Regions from separate parts of the Halanaerobium sehlinense genome, predicted to be linked through region 1. Evidence: a T-box and tRNA genes for the amino acid it is inferred to sense, from the RefSeq annotation. Region 1 holds a T-box; the other holds one or more tRNA genes.
The links. A T-box is a leader RNA that pairs with one kind of tRNA and senses whether it is charged. The one in region 1 lies ahead of serS (serine--tRNA ligase), so its partner is inferred to be a tRNA-Ser.
Positions count from the first base shown of each region.

Region 2: it encodes a tRNA-Ser, which carries the amino acid that the T-box ahead of serS (serine--tRNA ligase) is inferred to sense. The anticodon was not compared.

Region 1 is NZ_AP042442.1:2,814,795-2,823,503, reverse strand. Features, by position in the region: gene ACZ446_RS13680 (PTS sugar transporter subunit IIA) at 1-100, shown strand, start outside; gene ACZ446_RS13675 (PTS fructose transporter subunit IIC) at 141-1,529, shown strand; gene ACZ446_RS13670 (peptidyl-prolyl cis-trans isomerase) at 1,712-2,743, shown strand; gene ald (alanine dehydrogenase) at 2,931-4,055, shown strand; gene alr (alanine racemase) at 4,122-5,249, shown strand; T-box leader at 5,374-5,583, shown strand; gene serS (serine--tRNA ligase) at 5,700-6,968, shown strand; gene ACZ446_RS13650 (bifunctional 2-keto-4-hydroxyglutarate aldolase/2-keto-3-deoxy-6-phosphogluconate aldolase) at 7,351-8,001, shown strand; gene ACZ446_RS13645 (PfkB family carbohydrate kinase) at 8,379-8,709, shown strand, end outside.
Region 2 is NZ_AP042442.1:115,500-124,208, reverse strand. Features, by position in the region: gene tmk (dTMP kinase) at 1-558, opposite strand, end outside; gene trxB (thioredoxin-disulfide reductase) at 776-1,828, opposite strand; gene guaB (IMP dehydrogenase) at 2,038-3,501, opposite strand; gene recR (recombination mediator RecR) at 3,801-4,400, opposite strand; gene ACZ446_RS00560 (YbaB/EbfC family nucleoid-associated protein) at 4,400-4,708, opposite strand; gene dnaX (DNA polymerase III subunit gamma/tau) at 4,710-6,581, opposite strand; RNA gene ffs (signal recognition particle sRNA large type) at 6,648-6,914, opposite strand; tRNA gene ACZ446_RS00545 (tRNA-Ser) at 6,946-7,037, opposite strand; tRNA gene ACZ446_RS00540 (tRNA-Ser) at 7,148-7,240, opposite strand; gene tadA (tRNA adenosine(34) deaminase TadA) at 7,227-7,691, opposite strand; tRNA gene ACZ446_RS00530 (tRNA-Arg) at 7,944-8,020, opposite strand; gene ACZ446_RS00525 (hypothetical protein) at 8,405-8,709, opposite strand, start outside.

The DNA of each region.
Region 1 (8,709 bases):
AGCTCAGCTTTCTAGAAATTTGGTTCATGATGATTTTAGAAACAATTTATTAGAAGCAAAAGATGAAGCAGAGATAATGGATATTTTAGAAAAAATTTAAGTATACCTAAAATTTGTGTAAAAATAAGGAGGAATAATTTATGAAAAAGATTGTTGCTGTAACTTCCTGTCCAACTGGAATTGCTCATACTTATATGGCTTCAGAATCTTTAGAAGAAGCTGCTAAAAAAATGGATTTAGAAATTAAAGTAGAAACTCAAGGTTCAGTAGGGGTAGAAAATGAATTAAATGTTCAGGATATTAAAGATGCTGATGCAGTAATTATTGCAGCTGATACTAATGTAAGCAAGGAGCGCTTTGCAGGTAAGCCGATTGTAGAAGTAGCAGTAGCTGATGCAATTGATGATGCAGAATCTTTAATTAATCAGGCACTTAAAAAAGCAGAAAAAGGAGAAAAAACAGAGGTTGATTCTAATCTTCAAAGTCGGGTAAGTGATGAGAAGGCAAAAAGAAAAGAGAAAAGATCTGGCCCATATAAACATCTAATGACAGGTGTTTCCTTTATGCTTCCGTTCGTTGTAGCTGGAGGTTTAGCAATTGCCTTATCTTTTGTTTTTGGTATTAATGCTGCTCAACAGGAAGGATCACTTGCTGCTGCTTTAAGTCAAATTGGTGGTGGAGCTGCTTTTGCTTTGATGGTTCCAGTACTTGCTGGGTATATAGCTTTCTCTATTGCTGATCGTCCTGGTATTGCACCTGGTATGATTGGTGGTATGCTTGCAAGTAGTATAGGAGCTGGATTTCTAGGAGGAATAATTGCAGGTTTCTTAGCCGGTTATCTGACTCAGTGGTTAAAAAACACTATAAAATTACCGGAAAATTTACAGGGGTTAATGCCCGTTTTAGTATTACCCTTCCTTTCTAGTTTAATTGTTGGACTTTTAATGATATATTTAATTGGCCCTCCTGTAGAGGGGATAATGAACGGTCTTGAGAATTGGTTAAATGGTATGACTGGAACAAATGCTGTTTTACTTGGATTGATTTTAGGAGCAATGATGGCCTTTGATATGGGAGGACCAGTTAATAAAGCAGCTTATACTTTTGGAGTTGGTCTTTTAGGTTCAGAAATTTATGGTCCGATGGCAGCAATTATGGCTGCAGGTATGACACCTCCTTTGGGCCTTGCTTTAGCAACAACCTTATTTAAAAATAGATTTACTCGCCAGGAAATTGAAGCAGGAAAACCAGCCTGGTTTATGGGAATATCATTTATTACAGAAGGAGCGATTCCTTTTGCAGCAGCAGATCCAATTAGAGTAATTCCATCTATAATGACGGGTTCTGCTGTAACAGGTGCTTTATCGATGTTATTCGGAGTTGGTTTAAAAGCACCACATGGAGGAATTTTTGTGCTGCCAATTCCTAATGTTGTAACTAACCTTGGTTTTTATGCTTTAGCAATAACTGCAGGTACTGTTGTAACTGCTTTTATGTTAAGAATTTTAAAACCAAAATTAGAAGAATAATAATGATTAGAGAGGGTATTAATTTACCTTCTCTTTTTTCTTTAGATACTGATAAATTTAATTTCACAATAATTAAAATTCAATTAGAAAAGCTTCTAAATTCTTGCTAATCATTGGATTTATGGTATAATTAAAAGCAGTTAATTATAAATTAAGAATATTTTAATTGGGAGTGTGTATTAATGAATTTAAAGAAGAACATTTTAATTATTTCAGCAATTATGCTTTTAGTTTTATCAATTCCAGCAATGGCTCAAGATGCTCAAGATGTTAATAAAACAGTAACAGAGGAAACACCTGAGATTGCAGCCTATGTTAATGGAGAAGAAATTTCAATGCAGGAACTCGAACAGTTTGCAGGTGTTAGAAATATTTTGATGCAGCTTCTGCAATCAAATCAAGAATTTGCGTCTGTTATATTACAGACAGAGGCTGGACAAAATGTAGTAAACGAATTTCGCAAGTTAAAGCTAGAACAGTTAATAACAAATGAATTACTTGTTCAGGAAGCAAAAAATAGAGGAATTGAAGTTAGTAATGAGGAAATGAATAATATATTTGATCAACAGGTAAATGCTCTAAAACAACAGAATAATCTTAATGATGAGCAGCTTGAAAAGGCTATTCAGCAGCAGGGTTTTGAATCAATGGAGCAATACAAAGATATGTTCTTTGAAAATAATATGAATGGATTTTTAGTTAATAAATTAAGAGAAGAAGTTGTTAATACGGTAGAGGTTAGTGATGCAGAAGCACAGGAGTTTTATAATAATAATCAAGAACAGTTTGAAACATCTGAGCAAAAAAGAGTAAGCCATATTTTATTTGATGAAAAAGAAAAAGCAGAGGAAGTATTATCTGAAATTAATAATGGTGCTGATTTTGCAGAAATGGCTAAAGAACACTCTACAGGACCTACTTCAGAAAACGGTGGCGATTTAGGATTTATAACAGCTGAAGAACGTGGCTTAGATGCAACTTTCCGTGATGCTGCAATGGAGCTAAATGTAGGCGAAGTCAGTTCAGAACCTGTAGAAACCCAATTTGGTTTCCATGTAATTAAAGTAACTGATTTTAGAGAAGCGGGAGTAAGAAGTTTTGAAGAGGTAAGTTCTCAAATTAAGAGTCAGCTTAGAAATCAGAAACAAAGTCAGGCATTTCAGGATTTTGTTGAAGGTTTAAGAGAAGATGCAGAAATTGAGAAAAATATATAATATTTAATTGTTATAAAATTATATAGTATTGATTATAAATTCCTGCTCATTTATTTGAAGCAGGAATTTTTATTTAGAGCGCCTAATTGCTCATATATGTCAAAAACATGCATAAAAAATCTTTTAATAAGCTTGTATATCTGTTATTATGTAGATAAGATTATAAATTTTAGAGGAGCTGATTTTGATGATAATAGCAGTACCAAAAGAAGTAAAGAACAATGAGAATAGAGTAGCTTTAACTGCTGCAGGAGCAGAAGTTTTAACAAAGGCAGGTCATCAAGTGTTAATTGAGAAGGATGCTGGTCGAGGAAGTGGAATTTTTGATGCTGATTACCAGAAATCTGGTGCTGAAATAATAGCTGAAAAAAGGGAATTATTTGATAAAGCAGAAATGATAGTTAAAGTTAAAGAACCATTAAGAGAAGAATATGAATTTTTTAGAGAAGGTCAAATTCTTTTTACATATTTGCATTTAGCAGCTAATAAAGAATTAACAGATTTTTTAATAGATAAAAAGATAACAGCAGTAGCTTATGAAACAGTTCAAAATGAAGAAGGTGAATTGCCTCTTCTGACTCCAATGAGTGAAGTTGCTGGCAGGTTATCCGTTCAAGCTGCAGCAGCTTATCTAGAAAAGCCAAAAGGTGGAAGTGGAGTGCTTTTAGGAGGTGTTCCTGGAGTTAAGCCTGCAAAAGTTGTAGTAGTTGGGGGAGGAATTGTTGGTCGGAATGCAGCTAAAGTAGCTTTTGGTATGGGTGCAGAAGTAACAATTATGGATATCAAGCAATCTACAATGCGATATATAGATGATATCTTCCAAAGCAGCATTAGAACAATTATGTCTAATCCCGCTCATATAGCAGAAGAAGTTAAGGATGCTGATTTAGTTGTTGGGGCTGTTTTAATTCCTGGAGCGAAAGCACCAAATCTTGTTACAGAAGAAATGATAAAAAATATGAAGGCTGGTTCTGTAATAGTTGATGTTGCAATTGATCAAGGAGGCTGTATTGAAGGAACTTATCCGACAACCCATGATGAGCCTGTATTCAAAAAGCATGGAGTTATTCACTATTCTGTTGCAAATATGCCAGGAGCGGTAGCTAGAACTTCAACCTTTGCTTTAACAAATGCAACTCTTAGCTATATAAATAAATTGGCATCTAGAGGTTATCAAAAAGCAATGCTGGATGATTATTCTTTAGCTTTAGGATTAAATGTTTATCAGGGAAATATAGTTTGTCAGGCTGTTGCTGAAAGTTTTGGCTATGACTATCAGGATTTAGATCAATTATTAGCTGAGTGGAACTAAGAAGTTAATCACTTTAGATATTTAACTAATATTTTTAACAAATTACCAAAAGATGGAGGAAAAAAGATGGAACTGCAGTTAAAAAGGCCAACCTGGATTGAGATTAATCTTGGTTCTTTAAAAAATAATTATAATTTTATTCGCAGTAAAATTCCAAATAAAACTAAGATTGCTGCAGTTGTTAAAGCAAATGCTTATGGTCATGGAGCAGTAAGGGTTGCCCAAGAATTATCACAGTTAGGTGTAGAATATTTTTGTGTTGGAAGTCCTGATGAAGGACTTGAATTAAGAGATGCTGGAATTGAAAAACCAATTTTAGTCTTAGCTGAAATTTTGCCTTCTCAAATAAATGACGTTATAACTGGTAATTTAATTCAGACTGCTGCTAGTTTAGAAACACTTAAAGAATTAAATAAGGCTGCCTCTAGATTTGGTAAAATTATAAAAGTTCATTTAAATATAGATACGGGAATGGGAAGAATCGGATTTTTTCCTAAAGAAATTATAGATGTTTTTGAATGTTTAAAGGGATTAGATTTTATCAAACTAGATGGCCTTTTTTCCCATCTGGCTCAGGCTGATGAAGCAGATAAGGAATATTCGTATCTACAGCTCCAGAAATTTAATTCTCTTATGAAATCTTTAAATAATGAAAAAGTTGAGATACCTATGATCCATATTGCCAACAGTGCTGCTGTTATAGATTTAGTAGAAACTTATTTGGATTTAATTAGGCCAGGTGTTATCCTTTATGGACTTTTACCTTCTAAAGATTTAAATAAAGATGCTGATTTAGAACCAGTTTTATCATTTAAAACAAAAGTAACTCAAATCCGAGAAGTTCCTGCCAATTCTTTTATTAGTTATGGTTCAACTTATAAAACTCAGTCTAAAGAAAAGCTTGCCGTTTTACCAGTTGGTTATAAAGATGGATATCCCCGACTTCTTTCAAATAAGGGTGAAGTTTTAATTAGAGGTGAGAGGGCTCCGATTAGAGGTAGAGTTTGTATGGGACAGACAATTGTTAGTGTGGATCATCTTGACCAAGTTAAAGTTGGTGATGAGGTTGTTTTGATTGGTAAGCAAAAAAACGAAGAAATATCTGCTGCTGAAATTGCAGAACTCTGTGGAACTATAAATTATGAAATTGTCTGCAGCTTAAATGATAGATTAGAAAAAATATATTTAAAATAACTATTTAATTTTAAACTGGAGAAAAAAAGAAAAATATATTTTATTGAGTAGATTTTAATAAATTTAACTTGAATTAAGGAAAACCCTGTAATATAATAAGCATAACAAATAAATAGCCAACTATCTAAAAGCTGTGAAAGACAATAGTAAATTTATTAACTGAAATAAGAGAGCTGATGGCTGCTGTAAATTGGCCAGTTAATTTTTGAATCCAGTCTGGAGCTGTGAAGCTGAAAGTAATTAGATTAAGCTGAACCGGTTGAGTCCGTTAAAACTATTTAAGAGGCAGCTGAGCTGTCATTAGGGTGGCACCACGAGTAATCTCGTCCCTTTTTAGGGAGGAGTTTTTTTGTTTTTATCTTACTTTATATTCTAGAAGTTATTTAATTTTTAGTTCAAATCAAGGTTATAATTCAAATTAAGCATAATCTTTAAAGGAGGAATTAGAGAATGTTAGATATGAGATTTATAAGAGAAAACCCAGAAATTGTAGAAGAATCGATGGAAAAGAGAAATATGGAGTCTCCAATTGAAAAATTTAAAGAACTTGATGATGAAAGACGAGATCTTTTATATGAAGCTGAGCAGTTAAAACATAAGCGTAATGTTAATTCTGATAAAATTGGAGAGCTAAAAAGAAATGGAGAAGATGCTTCTGATCTCATTGCAGAAATGCAGGATGTTTCTCAAAAAATTAAGGGATTAGATCAAAAAGTTGCAGATGTAGAAGCAAAACTAAATGATTTACTTCTTGGAATTCCAAATATTCCCCATGAATCTGTACCAGTTGGTTCAGACGAAGAAGACAATAAAGAACTTAGAAAATGGGGTGAACCAAGAAAATTTGATTTTGAATACAAAGCACATTGGGATATCGGAGAGGATTTAGATATCTTAGATTTTGAAAGGGGAGGGAAAGTAACTGGAACCCGTTTTACTTTTCTTAAAGGAGCAGGTGCAAGGTTAGAGCGAGCATTAATCAACTTTATGCTTAATCTACATACTGATGAGCATGGTTATAAGGAGGTTTTCCCACCTTTCATAGCTAATGCAGATAGTATGACAGGGACAGGACAGCTGCCTAAATTTAAGAAGGATATGTTTAAACTTGAAGGTTTAGATTATTATTTAATCCCAACTGCTGAAGTTCCAGTAACTAACCTTTATCGTGATGAAATTCTTGATGTGGATCAGCTTCCCGAATATTTAACAGCTTATAGTGCCTGTTTTAGAGCTGAAGCTGGTGCTCATGGTCGTGATACTAGAGGTATAATTCGTCAGCATCAGTTTAACAAGGTTGAAATGGTTAAATTTGTAAAACCTGAAGATTCCTATGATGAGTTAGAAAAAATAACAGCTGATGCAGAAGATGTACTTCAGAAATTAGAGCTTCCGTATCGGGTAGTAAGTCTTTGTACAGGGGATTTAACTTTCTCTTCTGCAAAAACTTATGATTTAGAAGTTTGGATGCCAGCTTATGAAAGCTATAGAGAGATTTCTTCTTGTTCTAATTTTGAAGATTTTCAGGCAAGAAGAGCTGGAATTCGCTATCGACCAGAGCCTGATGCAAGCACAGAATTTGTTCATACTTTAAATGGATCCGGGTTGGCAATAGGAAGAACAGTAGCTGCAATATTAGAAAATTATCAGAATGAAGACGGTACAGTTACTGTGCCAGAAGTGTTAAGACCATTTATGGGAACTGATGTAATTAAATAATTAGTTACTTCATTTATAATTTAAAACTGAATTAATTTAAATAATTGTTAAAAAACAAATATTTTATTTGAAAGAGCTCTTTTTAGGGCTCTTTTTATTTTTTTAAAAATTTTTTTATATTTTTTTAAAAAAAAGAAGGAATATTACCTTGAGTCTAGAATTATATAAAACGAGGTATAAATAAAACAGTGTTTTACTATAAGAAACATAATTTTAAAATTATATTTTTGTAGTAATTTTTTGAGATAAAGCCGGGTTTTAATTTGATTATTTAATTTATTGTGCTTTCTAAAAACGGAATATTAAAATACCGGCTAAAAATTAGAGAAAATCGTTGAGCTGTTTTTACAAAAAGATTTAAAATTTAAAGGAGGCTTATTTAATGAGTAAAATTGAAGATTTAAAAAGGGTTGAAGAAACTGGTATTGTTGCTGTTGTTAGGGCTGAAAATGCAGAAAAAGCATTGAAAATTACAGAGGCTGTAAAAAAAGGTGGTATTGAAGCCATTGAAATTACTATGACTGTTCCGGGAGCTGTTGATGTAATCAAGCAGTTGACTGATGAGTACAGCAAAGATGAAATTTTAATTGGTGCAGGTTCTGTCTTAGATGCAGAGACTGCTAGAGCCTGCATTTTAGCTGGAGCTGAATATATAGTCTCTCCTTCTCTAGATGAAGAAACTATTGCTATGTGTAACCGCTATCAAAAAGCTGTTATGCCTGGAGCAATGAGTGTAACTGAAGTAGTTAAAGCAATGAAATATGGTGCAGATATCGTTAAAATTTTCCCTGCGACTTTATTTGGACCTAAGATAATAAAAGCTGTTAAAGGTCCTTTACCACAAGCACCTCTAATGCCTACAGGCGGAGTTAGCTTAGATAATGTTAAGGATTGGATTAAAGCTGGAAGCTTAGCTGTTGGTGTAGGTAGTTCCTTAAGTAAGGGAGCCAAGACTGGTGACTATGAGCAGGTAACAGAAACTGCTAAAGAATTTATTAGATTGATTAAGGAAGCCAGAGCAGAAATGAATTAAATTTTTATTTCAAAATTATTTTTAAGAATAACTAGCATTCATCTCTCAGCTAACTCAGCTTGCCTTCCCGATCAGCACCTCGTGTGCTGCGGTCAGCTCAAAACATCCTGTCTTTCGAGCTGAGTTAGCGGAGATATTCATAAAGTTATTCTAATAAAAATTCTAATTCATAAAAATTTAATATCATTTCTTTTAGTTAAGAAGGTTGGCTGGAGTGTTCTTATATCTGAGATCATTTTAATAAGCTGCAGAGTCTATTTTACTGATAGATGTACATTTTAAATTTAAATTTTTAATTATCATAATGTAATTGTGACTATAAATTATTTTTACTAAAATTATATTCAATTCAAAAATTATCAGGAGGTTTTTATATTATGACTAAGAAAGTTGTTACATTTGGAGAAATTATGCTGCGTTTGACACCACCTAACCATGAGCGCTTTATTCAGGCTGACACATTTAATGTGATTTATGGTGGAGGAGAGGCAAATACTGCTGTATCTTTAGCTAATTATGGTCTTGATGCTCGTTTTGTAACTAAGTTACCTGACAATCCAATTGGTCAGGCAGCTTTAAACGAAGTTCGCCGTTTTGGTGTTGATACTGATTATATTGCTCGTGGTGGAGACCGCTTAGGAATCTATTATTGTGAGAATGGTGCAAGTCAGAGACCATCAAATGTAGTTTACGATAGAGCTCATTCTG
Region 2 (8,709 bases), 150 kb from region 1:
TACCAGAGCAAAACGTTCTGTTTCTGCCATTTTTAAATAAGCTTCTCTTACCCGCTGATGAAATTCATCCACTTCTCTTTCCAATCTATCACCTTCAGCATCAAAACTTTGAGCTCTCGCCCTATTTAAGCCATCTTTAATATCAATATCTAAAATAAATGTTAAATCCGGCCAGGTGGAATCAATTACCCAATCATTAATCTGATACACCATTTCATAATCCAGGCCGCGTCCAGCTGCCTGATAGGCTAAATTAGAATCTACAAATCTATCAGAAATAACTACTTTCCCTTTTTCTAAAGCTGGTTTTATCTTTTCTTTAACATGTTGAGCTCTGTCAGCAGCATATAGAAGAATTTCTGTTCGATAATCCATAGAATCATATTGAGGATCTAAAAGTAAGTTTCTAATCTTCTCACCCAATAGAGTTCCTCCCGGTTCTCTAGTAACCAAAACTTCATATCCCTTTTTTTGCAAATAACCTGCCAGCAGATTAATTTGTGTTGTTTTACCTGAACCCTCAATACCTTCGAACGTGATAAAAAAACCTTCTGCCAAAACTGTCAGCCCCTCTCAAACTTTGTTAAAATAATCTTATTTATATATTAATTATATAATAATCAATCTGCTAATGCAATAAAAGAAAAGCCGACTAAAACATCCTTGAACTACCACAAGAAGTGTTTTGTCGACTCTTAATTAACCCTTATTAAAAAGTGTTTTTTTAATCAAAAAATTAATCTAAAGCTAAAATTTAACCTGGAGCTGTGATAAATTAATCTAGATTAAGACTTAAACTTAAGCCGCCTTCATTCTTTTCCTGATCAGCTGATTCATCATCACTGCTATCTGTATTTTGATTTTTCATTTTAACTTCTTTTGCTGGAAAAGAATCCTCTTTTTCTTCAATATATTCAGAAGCCTCAATTGCAGCCTTAGCTCCTGAACCAGCAGCAATTACAACCTGTCTGTAGTCAGGATCCTGTACATCACCACAAGCAAAAACACCTTCAATATTAGTATGCTGTTTTTTGTCTGTTATTATATAGCCATAATCATCAAGTTCTATCTGGCCATTTAAACATTCTGTTCTTGGATGATGTCCGATAGCCACAAACAATCCATCTACATCAAGGTCACTCTCTTCATTTGTTTTATTATTGAAAATGCGAAGACCTTCTAATTTATTCTCGCCTTTGAGACTTTTAACTTCTGTATCCCAAAGAATCTCGATGTTTTCTTTAGCTTTGACTCGATCACCAAGGATTTTAGCCCCTCTAAATTTATCACGTCGATGCAGGATATATACTTTAGAGGCGAATTTGGCTAAAAATGTTGCCTCCCATAGTGCTGTATCTCCACCACCTACAATTGCAATTTCTTTATTTCTAAAGAAAGCAGCATCACAGGTTGCACAATAAGAAACACCATTACCGCGCAAACTGTCTTCTTTATCCAAACCTAAAGTTTTTGGTTCAGCTCCAGTGGCAATTATTATAGAATCTGCGATATATTCTCCAGCTTCTGTTTTTACAATGAACTTATCTCCTGAAAAATCAACTTTCTCAGCACTTTCGTATTCCAAACGTACACCAAAATTTTCAGCCTGTTCGGTCATTTTTTGTGTTAGCTCAAAACCACCAATCGGCTCTGGAAAACCAGGATAATTTTCTAATTCAGAGGTTGTTGTAATTTGCCCTCCAGGCTCTGGTCCATTTAAGACAAGTGGGGCTACTCCATTTCTAGCAGCATAAATTGAAGCAGATAACCCACCAGGTCCACCACCAATAATTATTAAATTCTCTTCCTGTCTATTTTTATCGCTCATTATTAATTCCCCCTGTTTAAAACTTTTATATAAATTAATATTAATTTAATCCGATTTATATCTTAACTTTCAAATATTATAGTATTACTATTCTTTACTTTTTTCTGTTAAACTAGCAACAAAGGCTGCAGCGTTAACAGAACTTTGATCGCAAAAGAAAACTCTCTGCAGATAAAGCAGAGAGTTAATCTCAAATAATAATTTTAGTTTTAATCAACACTGTAATTTGGAGCTTCTTTTGTCACCTTAACATCGTGTGGGTGACTCTCACGCAGGCCAGCTGCAGATATTTTTATCATTTTTGAATCATTAATTAGAGTATCAATATCAGGAGTTCCACAATAACCCATACCTGATTTTAACCCTCCAACCAGCTGATAAATGGTTTCTGATAAAGTACCCTTATATGGGACTCTTCCTTCAATTCCCTCAGGCACAAATTTTTCTGCTTCAGTTTCGTCTTCCTGGAAATAACGGTCTTTACTTCCTTTTTTCATTGCTCCAACTGAACCCATTCCTCGATAGACTTTATAACTTCTGCCTTTATAAATTTCTAATTCACCCGGGCTCTCTTCTGTACCTGCCAGTAGGCTTCCGATCATAACTGTACTGGCACCTGCAGAAATAGCTTTGACAATATCTCCGGAGTATTTTATACCACCATCTGCGATAACAGTTTTACCATACTTTTGAGCTACCTGAGCAGAATCATTAATTGCTGTAATTTGAGGGACACCTACTCCTGCAACAACTCTAGTTGTACAAATTGAACCAGGTCCAATTCCAACCTTAACTACATCCGCGCCCGCTTTAATCAAAGCTTCGGTTGCTTCTGCTGTTGCTACGTTTCCAGCTATTATAGGTAATTCAGGATATTTGTTTTTAATTTTTTCTACTACATTCAATACATTTTGAGAATGTCCGTGTGCTGTATCAATAACTAAAATATCTACACCAGCTTCAACTAAAGCAGCAACACGCTCATCGGTATCTGCACCAGTACCAACTGCTGCTGCAGCTAATAATCTTCCCTGTTTATCTTTAGAAGCAAGTGGATACTGTTTTGCTTTTTCAATATCTTTAATAGTAATCAAACCTCTTAAGACTCCATCATCATCTACTATTGGCAGTTTTTCAATTTTATGCTTGCGAAGCTGCTCTTTTGCTCCTTCTAAATCGGTTCCAACAGGAGCAGTAACAAGTTCTTCATCAGTCATAACTTCAGAAACAGGGCGCTTATAATCTTCGACAAAACGAAGATCTCTATTTGTTAGTATCCCCAATAACTTTTCGTCTTTATCAACAATCGGCACTCCTGAAATGTGATATTTAGACATCAAAGCCTCTGCTTCTTCTATTAAAGCGTCTGGAGACAAAAAGAAAGGATCAACTATAACTCCACTTTCAGAACGTTTTACCCGGTCAACTTCAGCAGCCTGAACCTGAATTGGCATATTTTTATGGATTACACCAAGTCCACCTTCTCTAGCCATTGCAATCGCCATATCACCTTCAGTAACTGTATCCATTCCAGCTGAGATAATCGGTGTGTTTAAATAAATTTCATCAGTCAGTTTAGATCTTGTACTTACTTCTTTTGGGACTACATTAGATTCTGCAGGTACCAGCAGAACATCATCAAAAGTCAAGCCTTCTTTAATTATTTTTTCCATAACCAACCTCCTAGATTTTTGTGAAAATTAATACTTATAGAATTTTATAAATATATGTAATTGAATATAATCATTGGATATTTATTATCCGAAAATGAATCTAATATTTTAAGTATTTTAACAAAGCAGCAGCCAAATGTCAAGCGAATTAACGTACACCTACCGTTTACAGGACCATTTATTTCCATAAATGATGATGGGATTACTTCCTTTTTAAAAAATCCACTATTCCTGACTAAAAATAGTGGATTCCTTAAATATTTGCCATTTTATGCTTCCGCAAACGGAAGCTGCACATACTATAATTCTCTTCTTCCTTCTAAGGCCTTGGAAAGAGTGACCTCATCTGCATACTCTAAATCTCCTCCAACAGGAATTCCGTGAGCTATGCGAGTCACCTTAACCCCTAGAGGTTTGATCAGTTTAGCAAGATACATTGCGGTAGCATCACCTTCTGCATTAGGGTCTGTTGCCACAATAACCTCTTTAACCTGGTCTTTTTCCAGCCGAGGAATAAGTGATCTAATTTTTATTTCATCTGGTCCGATTCCATCCATTGGTGAAATAGCTCCATGCAGTACATGATAAAGACCATTGTACTCTCCAGTCTTTTCCATCGCCACAACATCACGTGGACTTTCTACTACACAAATTGAAGTCCGGTCCCTTTCTTCTGACTGACAGAAAGAGCAGGTTTCACCTTCAGTTAAGTGATTACAATTAGAACAGTAATTTATTTTTTCGCGCGCTTCAATTAAAGCATCTGCGAGATTTTTTACATCATTTTTGGGCTGACCCAGTATATAAAAAGAAAGACGGCGAGCAGTTTTAGGCCCTATTCCAGGCAGTTTACTGAGCTCGCCGATCAATTTCCCCATAGGTTTAGGATATGGATTCATTAAGGCATCCCTGGTAGATTCATTCCACCAGTCACTTTACCCATTTCTTCATTTACCATTTCTTGAACTTCTCTCATACCCTGATTAACAGCTGCCAGAACTAAATCTTCAAGCATTTCTACATCCTCTGGGTCAACTACTTCCGGGTCAATCTGTAGGTCAACGACTTCCTGCTTACCGTTAACTACTACTTTAACTGCTCCACCACCAGCAGTAGCTTCAAGTGTCTTTTCTTCTAATTCTTCCTGCATCTTAGCCATCTTAGCCTGCATCTTTTGTGCCTGTTTCATCATTTTTTGCATATTCATTTTATTTTCCTCCCCTATTTTCCAAAATTGTTTGGTCTACTTCAATAATTTCACCAGAAAATATTCTGGCCAGATTTTCTATATCTAAATCACCAGCGAAATCATTATTTTTTAGCTTAGATTTAGAAGCCGGTGTTTTAGTTTTTTTGTTCTTTTGACTACTGCTTTTATCTTCAACTACAGAAGGATCATTATTTCCAGTTTGATTAAAATCTGTTTCATTTATTTCTTTTTTTTTAATACCAAGCTGCAGCTCTAACTCTACAGCTTCATTTAAAACATTTCTTAAAACCCCAATAATCAGTGCTTTGTTCGAAACAGCACCTTTATAATGAAATTTCTTAGTTTCAGGAAAAGCTATAGTGACTGTTTTTTGATCTACAGCCAGTGGTTCTCCTTCTCTTAAAAGTGCCTGTACAGAAACATCAAGCTGTCTAATTTCGTTTAAGACTTGACCCCAATTATCTTTGACCTGTTTTAAAGAGAGATTTCCTGTTCCAGCAGTTTTATCTGTTTTAACATCTTCCTCAACTGCTGAAGCTTTAGACTTTCTTTTTCTTTCAGATTTAGAGTCCTCTTCTGCCTCACTTTTTTGCTGAACTGAGTTCTCATTTATAGGCTCAACTGTCTCTTTATTAATATCATCTTCAGCCGCTTCAGAACTTAGATCCAAATTTTTAGAAGGCATTTCTTTTTTGAGATTAGAACTATCTTTTTTAGTTAATAAATTATTTAGTTTAAATTCAATTTCAGAGAGTCTAGCTTCTAATCCACTGCCACTGCTCTCTCTACTACTTAATTTTATAACACTTATCTCCAATTGTAAACGGGGTCTAGAACTTGAACGTAATTTTTCTTTTAAAGAAGCAAATTCATCTATGATTTTGGTTATCTCTTTAGTGCTTAAATTAGCAGCCACAGAAGAAATTTCTTCTAAATAGCTTTGGGAATACTCCAAGATTCCAGAATCAATACCACATTCTTTTATCAAAAGCAACTCGCGACAATATTCAATCAACTCATCGCTAAACCTTTCTATTCCTAAACCAGATTCTAATTGCTTATTTAATAATTCTAAAGCAGGTTGGCTCTGCTTTTTACTTAAATAAATTAAAAATTGTTTTAAATCTGATTTATCAATTCGCCCAAGCATTCTTGTGATTTCCTCTGCATTGAGCTGACCGTCACTAAAAGAAATTGCCTGATCTAAAAGACTAATTGCATCCCTCATTCCACCTCTAGCACTACGTGCTAAAATATCAAGAGCTTCTTTTTCAATTTCATAACCCTCAGAATCCACAATAAATTTCAAACGCTGTTTAAGATTATTTAAAGTTAAAAGGCTAAAATCAAAACGCTGACAGCGTGACATAATTGTTGTAATAACCTCATGTGGTTCAGTTGTTGCTAAAATAAAAACAACACTTTCTGGAGGTTCTTCTAAAGTTTTTAAAAGAGCATTAAAAGCACCTTTAGTCAGCATATGTACCTCATCAATGATATAAACCTTATACTTGCCTTCTCCAGGATAAAATTTGACCTTTTCTCTCAGTTCTCTAATTTCATCAATACCACGGTTGGAAGCAGCATCAATTTCAATTACATCAAGAGAGTTTCCTTTTTCTATACGCTGACAGGAATTACACTCACCACACGGCTCAAATTCTGGAGATGGGTTAGCACAATTAAGAGATTTGGCAAAGACCTTTGCAGTCGAAGTCTTGCCTGTACCTCTAGGCCCAGCAAAAAGATAGGCATGAGCAACTCTGTCATTTTTTAAAGCATTTTTCAAAGTCTGTTTAACCTGATCCTGCCCAATTAAATCATTGAAATTTTCAGGCCGATATTTTCTGTAAAGAGAGAGAAAGGACATTTTTTTCACCTCTAAAATAGTATTATATAACAAAAACACCCTATTCCGGGTGTTTTAAAAAAGTGGCCGCACACCGTGTTTCGAAGATTTTCTCCCAGGCGTTACCCTGACAGTTGGCTCGAACCAGGCACCCTCGCGGCACATGGAGCGACTTGCTTACCGCTGCTTCCTCCCGGACCTGACGGGGTTCACAAGACTCCATTGCGCGAGACCCAATTGTCAACACTACTTATCAGGGCCAGACCCTGAAAGAAAAAATCCTCAGCCACGGCATCAATCCTGCTATAGCGGGTTGCAGGTTATAGGGTACCGCTACCACCCCATCTAGTGCGGCCAAATCTTAACAAAAATTATAAAATTTTAATGGCGGAGAGGGAGGGATTCGAACCCTCGGTAGGTTTGAGCCTACACCCGCTTTCCAGGCGGGCCCCTTAAGCCAGACTCGGACACCTCTCCGTAAAAGAAGTAGGATATAAGAAGTTGGAGGTAGGATAAATCCAATCACTCCAATTCTAAGTCTCTACTTTGAAAATTTATATACAATTCTATGGTTGATCAAAATCTAATGGCGGAAGGAGAGGGATTTGAACCCTCGAGACAGCAGAACTGTCTACTCGATTTCGAGTCGAGCGGTTTCAGCCAGACTCACCCATCCTTCCGTTGTCTTAACTCACGGAAAAAATCTTTTAAAAGCTGAGCTGACTCATCCTCCATAACACCTTTTTTAACTTCTACCTGATGATTAAAACGCCCATCATTTAAAAGCTGATATAGGCTATCAACAGCTCCCGCTTTGGGATCACTGGCTCCATAAACAAGACGTTTAATTCTAGACTGCAGAATTGCTCCTGCACACATCGGACAGGGTTCCAGAGTCACATAAAGCTGGCAGTCTTCCAGGCGCCAGCTAGCCTCATTTTCGGCAGCTTCTCTCAGAGCAATCATTTCAGCATGAGAAGTTGGGTCCTGAGTTTGCTCCCGGAGATTAAACCCACGGCCAACAACCTGATCATTACAGACAACAACTGCACCGATTGGAACTTCAGCTCTTTGGTAAGCCTTCCTAGCTTCTGCCAGAGCCATTTTCATATATTTTATATCATCTTCCATAGAATATCTCCTGTAAATAATGCAATTTTTCAACTTGCAACATCAATTATTATAACAGCTGCCAATATTTTTTGCAAGGATTTTCTCTGAAAAATTTGCCTTAAAATCAGTTAATAAGTAGATTGAAATCACATATAAATAAATTTTCGCATAAAAAATAGCAGCTGGTTTTAAGATCAGCTGCTTTAGTTACTAAAGTAAAATATATTTTATTGAAAAACCGCTCATTTTTTGGCGGCTTAATATTTAAAATGGCGCACCTGAGAGGAGTCGAACCCCTAGCCTTCTGATCCGTAGTCAGACGCTCTATCCAGTTGAGCTACAGGCGCACGCTAAAACTTTTCTTAAGCAACAATAAATATTATAACAGTTACTCTTATTATCGTCAAGTGATTTTTAATAAAAAATTATATTCATTGAACTAACAGCCTTTGTGAGCTGTTTAAGTTAGTTAGTAAGCTGTCTTGACGACAATAAAAAAGACCATTTTTAGAAAATATTTAGAGTTATTTAAGTAAAATTTCCAGTATGAAAATTTGAAAAGCATCTGATCTTTTAGGTTTCATCACTTCTGATTCGATTATCCCTACGTGTATTTAGACTACATTATTTAGGTGAAAAAGTCAAGATTTTTTGTTCTTGATTGGATGGGGTTTTTGAACTAAAAGCTTCCATAAATTATAATTTGTTTAATTTAAAATTTTGATCACTATTTATTCAATCTTTATTTCCATTATATTATCAAATTCTCTGGTTTTAAATATTTTTGTAATATCACTTATATCTCCAATATCCAGTTTAAAAACATCATTGATATCTAATAAGGATTCTGGTACATCTAACGCTATTCTGAATTCATTTTGATGACTATAGCCCTTAAACTTTTTAAATAAACCCATCCTACCACTATAGGTGTTTTTATCAACATATTCAACTAATCCATCTCCTAATGGTTCAATTGCATCATTATATAACTTTTTGTTTTCTAAATAAATCGCTGCATTAATTTTTTTAAAGA